DNA from 2 places in the Pseudohongiella sp. SYSU M77423 genome. Region 2 is predicted to be linked to the other one. Evidence: predicted binding sites of a transcription regulator. Region 2 holds the regulator's gene; the other holds the start of a gene.
What was found. Region 2 encodes LexA, which represses DNA repair genes until DNA is damaged. Its sites were predicted from a motif close to CTGTNTNNNNANACAG; they were not measured.
Positions count from the first base shown of each region.

Region 1: imuA (translesion DNA synthesis-associated protein ImuA) is a predicted target of LexA. The motif match lies at 2,275-2,290, and genes of this name have one in related genera.

Region 1 is NZ_JARYTH010000004.1:77,572-81,463, reverse strand. Features, by position in the region: gene QGM61_RS10015 (hypothetical protein) at 1-1,232, opposite strand, end outside; gene imuA (translesion DNA synthesis-associated protein ImuA) at 1,226-2,164, opposite strand; gene QGM61_RS10005 (5-formyltetrahydrofolate cyclo-ligase) at 2,647-3,273, opposite strand; RNA gene ssrS (6S RNA) at 3,297-3,474, opposite strand; gene QGM61_RS09995 (cell division protein ZapA) at 3,533-3,856, opposite strand; gene QGM61_RS09990 (TIGR02449 family protein) at 3,858-3,892, opposite strand, start outside.
Region 2 is NZ_JARYTH010000007.1:110,238-114,129, reverse strand. Features, by position in the region: gene topA (type I DNA topoisomerase) at 1-1,263, shown strand, start outside; gene lexA (transcriptional repressor LexA) at 1,619-2,245, opposite strand; gene nagZ (beta-N-acetylhexosaminidase) at 2,377-3,405, shown strand; gene QGM61_RS14380 (hypoxanthine-guanine phosphoribosyltransferase) at 3,427-3,892, shown strand, end outside.

The DNA of each region.
Region 1 (3,892 bases), on a different contig from region 2:
TCACGACGTATGCTGTTGCCTGCCCACCAGCGGGTTTCGATACGCTGTGGACCGCTCAATAGCGTCAGTTGGCTTTTATAGATCGGGCGGTTGTGCAGTTGTCGCAGTCGCTGTGCCGGGCGCAGCAACCAGGCTGGTGCCCGGTATGACAACGCACAGGTGTCGGCCAGCAGGCTGGGCGGGCTGTGCCAATGTTGAGTTGCGCTGCTGAACTCGGGAGCATGCTCTTCGGCAAGTTGCAGGCGCAGAACATTGTCAGCGCCAAGGCGAGCACTGAGCATATCTGTCAATCCATTGACCTGTTGATCGGGAGAATAAGGCTGCAGGCTGATTGAGCTCAAGGTCAGGCCGATGACATCAGCAGTAAGTGTATGCTTCTCCAGAGCCAGCTCAAATAAAGCCAGAAACAGACTGGTGTCACGGCTGGCATAACGCGTTATCACCGGCAGGGCAAGCTGCTGTCCATCCGATAGATGCAGCATGAGGTCGAATTGCGCAGACAACAGATGCCGGCGCAGCAGGAACTCCCGGTATTCTGCAAACAGTGACACAACGTGATGCACAATCGCCGCAGTATTATGCAGCGGATACTCTGGATATAGCTCGCGTGAAAACTGCGGCGGGGGCTGCCAGCGTGGAGGCCGCTCGGGCCGCAGGGCCAGCAGGCGGTCCAGGTATTCACTCAGCTCCCGTCCGAAACGCAGGCGAAGCTGTGCGGCAGGAAGGCGCCAAATATCCCTCAAATAAAAAAGGCCGCAACGCTGCAGAGATGCCTTTAACCTGGCAGCTAAAGGTAACTCTGCGATAGTGATTCCAGCGAGCGCTGATCGCAGTTCGCTGCTGTGCGCCACGACTTTCTGCCGAGCGCAACGGGCCAACAGGGTGCTGGCAGCTGGGCTGGGTGTAACGCTGCCTCGATAGACTTCTGGCTGGTGCTGATACAGTTCATCCAGATGCTGCTCAAGCGTTTCGTGGAGGCGTCGCCAACCACCAAAATAACGCAGGCTTCCGCCTATCTCAATCAGCAGTGTCTCGGCACCTGCGGCACAGACATAATCACTTATGCGCAATCCTGCGGGCAGCGTCTGATGTACCGAAAGGCCAGGGTGGTGGATGGCATACCAAAGTGTGCGGCTGCGTAGTACCGGGCGGTTGCGTGGTGGTGCAGAGGTGAGAGAGGAGCCGCCGCGCAGGTGCCGGGCGCCGGCACCCGCGCGGCGTAATTTCAACATGGCAAACGTAACGAGGCCTGGCCCTTATGATAACTGCCGCGCGCCTTGAGCAGGCTGACATTCAGATTGCGCTGAGCCCTGGACTCAGGACTGGCATGCAGATCGCTTACGGCACTGCCAAGTTGCAGCTGCAGCGTGGCAGGAGAATGTAATGTAGCGCGCTGATGGAAAAGTATGCCCAGCGTGTTGCCTTCACTGGCGGCCAGCTGCAGACGCCGGATCACGCGGGCGCTCAACCAGTTCTGCCATGCCAGTACCAGGCCGCACTCGCTGGATTGCAGGGCTTTTTCGATACTCCACAAAGCCTGGTTGCACTGAGTCTGGGGTGGAATCACAAAGCTGTTACTGAGGTTGATGCCGGCCTGTTTGAGAGCCGGGGCATGCAGCGGATAAGGCGGGGCAATCCACAGAATGGACTGCTTGCGCTGACTGCGTTCGCGCAGCAATGGCATCAACAGCTGCAGCTCACCAATACCCTGATGGGGGCAGATCATCTCGACCAGCCCCCGCTCAGGCCAGCCTCCCTGGGGCAGCAGCCGGTCGAGCGCATCAAAACCGGTGGACTGGGCCTTGCCCTCCAGACGTGTCTGCGCGGATGACAGGGTTTGTACATTGGGGCGGGCCTGATTGCCTGCCTGCACCTGGCTGGTCAGACGGTGCGTGCCTGGACCTTCCTGGATCATGTCGCTGTCAGCAAACAGATCGCCGGTACCGGGTCGGCTGACAGACTGGTGATGGGAGCTGGCAGGACGGTTGGCTGGTTTGCTGCCTGCACGCCACAGATCCGGTGTCTGATTCAATAAAGAGGCAATCATGGCTTCGCGCTGTTGATGAGGCAGTTCATCACATACCAGCTTGTCACACGCCAGCTTGTGAGCCGTGTCGCGATCCTGAAATTGCTGGCTTCTCAATTTATTCAGGCTGTCACTCATATGCTTGCCCTGCTTGATTAAAGTCTGACTGCGACCGGCAGATAAGCTCCAAGGTGTTTTCTGTTTTATGAACCCGATATCACCCTTTGCGTCTGATTTGCAGCCAGCTGCTGTATGGATAAACAGTGGTTGCTGTGAATATATACAGTGGTTTGCGGTATGGCAAGCAAATATTTCACACAGAGGGCGTCACACTTGTAAAGAAATGTAAAATATTTCGCGCCGCTGATTGTCACAATCCAATTATTGTATTAGCCTTCAGCACGTTAGCCCTATTTTCTACTTGGGCTTGTGAAATATAAAACTTAATTAACTGGAAAATAGAATAATTAGAGAACGACATCTCATGAAACGCAAACCTGACATGTTGATGGTTGTTGTACTTCTGTTTGCACTGAGCGTGCTGGTCAGCGGTGTCGCCCAGAGCGGATTGCTCTAGCGCAATACGCGTCTCCCGCTGCAAGCGAATTGGTGGTGGCAGACTACAAGGGCCACAAGCGGCCAAAAGACCAGCGCGGCGTTGCAATCTGATCCATGCGGACATCCCATGGCGCTGGCCTGAGCGTCTCTCCTGATTCCTGACACATATGTCCCAGTCCTATCAGTCTGGGGAAACGTCTGCCTGCTCTGAAAGACAGAGCCCGATCGTAAAATCCCTTGCCCATGCCCAGGCGATGTCCCTGCCTGTCAAAGCCCACCAGAGGGACCAGAATCAGATCCAGGCTTTTGATACTGGCAACTCTGCCAACTGCCGGAACCGGCTCAGCAATGCCCCAGCGATTGCGGTGCAGACGGCTGTGCCGGCTAACACGGACAAATACCAGGCGATGCGGGTGAAACGGGTGCAGCACCGGCAGATAACAGATCTTGCCCTGCGCCCAGGCCTTCTTCAGTAGACCAGCCGGATCAATCTCGCCATCAATGGCCTGGTAAAACGCGATGCGACGACTGCCTCGCCAGGTCAATGAGCGATTGATGCGATGGGTCAGGCGGATGGCATTGTGACGTTGTGTGAAATGGTCCAGCTGTCGGCGCCTTTGGCGCAGTTGCTTTCGCAGGGAAGGATTCTTCGTGCCGGATTGACCGGTAGGCTGGTAAGCAGCAGGCATAAGCTTGACTACGATGTATGCGGAAGCCACCCAAGATACCGCCGCCGAAATAGTCCTGAACCCTTTGGTTCAGGTGGTGGCGCCAACGATGCTTTCAGGCTTTCCGTCAAGCGGACATGCACAACCACATCTTGTCGGCGCCTCCGGGGTATTGAATATCGGCTCAAGAACACTTTCAGCTAGCGGATACCCCAGGTGACTATGGAATCAGTATATAGCAGTTGGGAAGGCCTATCGAGGGTTAAGCGCGGATTTTTTGTTACAGCTCCATCTGCCGGGCATTGTGCAGTGCGCGCTCGATTTTATCTTCAAGATATTTGATTTTCTGGGCGCTGCCGTGGCGGGATGTGTTGATCTGATGGTTTTTTTGTATCAGCTCGTGAGTGATATTCAGGGCTGCCATCACAGAGATTTTTTCGAGCCCGTGAATCGTACCTCGCGCTTTGATTTTGCGCATGTTTTCATCCAGATAGCGCGCCGACTTGAGCAGCGCATCCTGCTCTGAGGGCGGGCAACTGATCTGGTATTCACGGTCGAGGATTTTGACGACAACCGTGCTAGAGGCTTCGGGGCTGCTGGACATATCAGGCGCTCTGGGATTGTTCCATGGACCGCAGAC
Region 2 (3,892 bases):
GACGTGGTACTTCCAGATGTCAGCAAGGGAGAGGAGCTCAAACTCAAGGCGCTGGATCCCAAGCAGAACTTTACCAAGCCGCCTGCGCGCTACACGGAAGCCAGCCTTGTCAAAGAGCTGGAAAAGCGAGGTATTGGCAGACCATCAACCTATGCCTCTATTATTTCCACAATTCAGGAGCGTGGCTACGTCAAGGTAGAAGGCCGCCGTTTCTTTGCACAAAAGATGGGTGACATTGTCACCGAACGCCTGCATGAAAGTTTCACCGAGCTGATGGACTACGACTTCACAGCGCGAATGGAAGACTCGCTGGATGAAGTCGCCAACGGCGATAAAGACTGGAAACACTTGCTGGACGATTTCTATCAGGATTTCACTGGCCAGCTGAGCAAAGCCTCTTCATCTGATGACGAAGGCATGCGTGCCAATACGCCCACCGATACGGACATCAAATGTCCGGACTGTGGCCGTCCCATGCAGATTCGTACCGCATCAACCGGTGTCTTCCTGGGATGTTCTGGTTATGCACTGCCGCCCAAAGAGCGCTGCAAAACAACCATCAACCTGACGCCCGGCGAAGAAGCCATCAATATTGATGACGAGGAAGAGGCCGAAGCGCTGGAGAACCGCCGTCTGCGCGAGCGTCATCGCTGCAAGTTGTGCAACACCAGCATGGACAGCTATCTGATCGACAGCACACGCAAGCTGCATGTGTGCGGCAACAATCCGGACTGCCCTGGTTACGAAGTCGAGCAGGGCAGCTTCAAGATCAAGGGCTACGACGGTCCTGTCATTGAGTGTGACAAGTGCGGCTCTGACATGCAGCTGAAGACAGGCCGTTTCGGCAAGTATTTTGGTTGTACCGGCAGCGAGTGCAAAAACACCCGCAAACTGCTGCGCAGCGGCGAACCGGCGCCACCCAAGATGGACCCGGTACCCATGCCCGAGCTGGCCTGTGAAAAAGTCGACGACCATTACGTACTGCGCGATGGTGCTGCCGGTATATTCCTGGCCGCCAGCAAGTTCCCTAAGAACCGCGAAACACGTGCGCCGCTGCTGAAGGAATTACTGCCGCATAAAGATGAGATCGACAGCAAGTACAGCTTCCTGTTCAAAGGACCGCTGGTCGACGGCGATGGTAATCCCACCATCGTGCGCTTTAGTCGCAAGGCGAAGGAGCATTATCTCCTTACGGAAGTGGACAAGAAAGCCACAGGTTGGAAGGCGGTATATAAAAACGGCAAGTGGGTAGTAGAGAAATAGTCTGTGGAAGGCGCAGTGCCGCGCCATTGCTTCGTTTAAAACCGGCTTAGAATGCTCATTTACAATTTGTAAACTGCGCTTCTGCGCCGGTTTTTGCCTCGCACTGACACGACTCTTCACCTTCCACTCATACGTGTCTCGAAGATTGGAATCAGCTGGAACCTACCACTTCCCACATATTATGCAAAAGCGCAGCAGCCGCCGGCAGTACTAGGCGAAAAGCCGGCGAGGGAGGTGACGACTGCATGGATGCAGGAGTTAGAGCGACGCAGGAAGCCAAAGCCGAGTTTACAATTACGTAAATGATCCTTCCGAGCCGGCTTTTCAACGACGTAATGCCAAGGCTGATGCGCTTTTAGCTGTGGCGGCGAATGACGCCGACACTGATCCCTTCAATCGTAAAGCTGTCGCGGCGTAAATCCACTTCGATCGGTTCGTAGTCGTCGTTTTCGGGCATCAGTCGCAGGCGGTGGCGTTCGCTGGTTTCTTCCAGGCGTTTGACGGTGACATCTTCTTCCAGGCGGGCGACGATGATGTCGCCGTGGCGTGCTTTGCTGGTTTTGTGTACGGCCAGCAGGTCGCCTTCAAAAATGCCGACGTTGATCATGCTGGTGCCTTTGACGGTGAGCAGGTAGTCAGCGGCGGGGCTGAACATGGCGGCAGGCACATTGACGTATTCATCAATGCACTCCTGGGCCAGTATCGGGCTGCCGGCGGCAACCTGGCCAACAACCGGCAGACCCTGATTGGCGGCTTCGTCCTGATCGGCCAGGTCTGGCAGGCGGATGCCGCGCGAGGCGCCCGGCACGATTTCAATGGCCTTTTTGCGAGCCAGCGCCTTGAGGTGTTCCTCGGCGGCATTGGCCGACTTGAAACCCATTTTCTGGGCTATCTCCGAGCGTGTCGGCGGATAACCGGTATCCTGTTGATATTCGCGGATAAACTCAAGAATCTGTGCCTGTCTTGGGGTCAGTGCCTGCATGGTACCCATCCTGTTGATCCATTCAGCCTGTGATTATATACAGTTATGCGATCTGAACAAGCCTTTTGTGGGATTGCTGGCGATAGGCGATAATGTCACACGTCAACAATCCCAGGATTCGAGAGGCCCCGATGAACCCCGCCAAGCAAGGCCCAGGTGTGCTGATGCTGGACCTGTCAGGTCAGACACTCACCGATGATGAACGTGCGCTGCTGCAACATCCGCAGGTCGGCGGCGTGATCCTGTTTTCACGCAATATTGCCGGACCGGCCCAGGTTCAGGCCTTAACCGCAGACATCCGTGCCTGCCGCCCGGACATTCTGCTGGCTGTGGATCAGGAGGGTGGCCGCGTTCAGCGCCTGCGCGATGGATTTACCAGGCTGCCGCCGATGTATGCCCTGCATACGCTGTTCAGCAAGGAGCCTGAGCAGGCGCGTGTCATGTCCCATGACCTGGGTTGGCTGATGGCTTCCGAGGTGCTGGCCGCAGGCTTTGATATCAGCTTTGCGCCGGTTCTGGATCTGCATACCGGGATCAGCGAAGTGATCGGCGATCGCGCATTTTCCTCGCGTCTGGATACGCTGGTAGATCTGGCGACAGCATTCATGGCTGGCATGCACGAAGCTGGTATGGCGACGACGGGTAAACACTTCCCCGGACATGGCAGTGTGGCAGCCGATTCCCATCTGGATCTGCCTGTCGACGACAGATCGCTGTCGCAGATTGAAGAGCAGGATCTGCAGGCTTTTGTGCGGTGCCTTCCGTCACTGGATGCTGTGATGCCGGCGCATGTCGTTTACCCCGCGGCCGATGCGCACTGCGCAGGCTTCTCAAGGTACTGGCTGCAGACGGTCCTGCGTGAGCGACTTGGGTTTGATGGCGTCATTTTCAGCGATGACCTGGTGATGGCGGCGGCCGGTGCGGCAGGTGATATGTCGCAACGGGTTAACCAGGCCCTCAAGGCCGGCTGCGACATGCTGCTGGTTTGCAATGACAGGGCAGCCGCACTGGACGCATTGCGAGCGCTGGACGAAGCGAGGCCCGCTCCATCGCCGCGCCTGCAAGGGATGCGACGCCGCTGTTCGCAGCAGCCAGACCTGGTAGCGCTCCAATCAGATACCCGCGTGATCGATATCCGCAACCGAATTTCCATGCTGTAAACAATCAGAGTTTTAAACGCTATGCAGACCGAAAACATGCAGGACGTGCTGGACAAGGCTCAGTGCCTGTTCAGCGAATCCGAAATTGCCACTGCGCTGGACAGCCTGGCCAGCGAAATCACCGCGGCTGTCGGTGACAAGACCCCGCTGGTGCTGTGTGTCATGAACGGCGGCATCGTCTTGACGGGACATCTGGCACCACGGTTGAAGTTTCCGCTGAACCTGGACTATATCCACGCGACTCGCTACCGTGAGCAACTGACCGGCAGTCAATTGCACTGGCGTGTGACACCTGCCTCATCCCTGCAGGACCGGGTCGTACTGGTGCTTGACGATATCTTTGACGAGGGCGAAACGCTGGCGGCCATCGTCAGCTGGTGCCGGGAGCAGGGTGCAGCGGAAGTCTACAGCGCTGTGCTGGTCGACAAACAGCACGATCGCAAGACGGCCGATCTGAAAAAGGCGGACTTTACCGCTCTGTATGCCG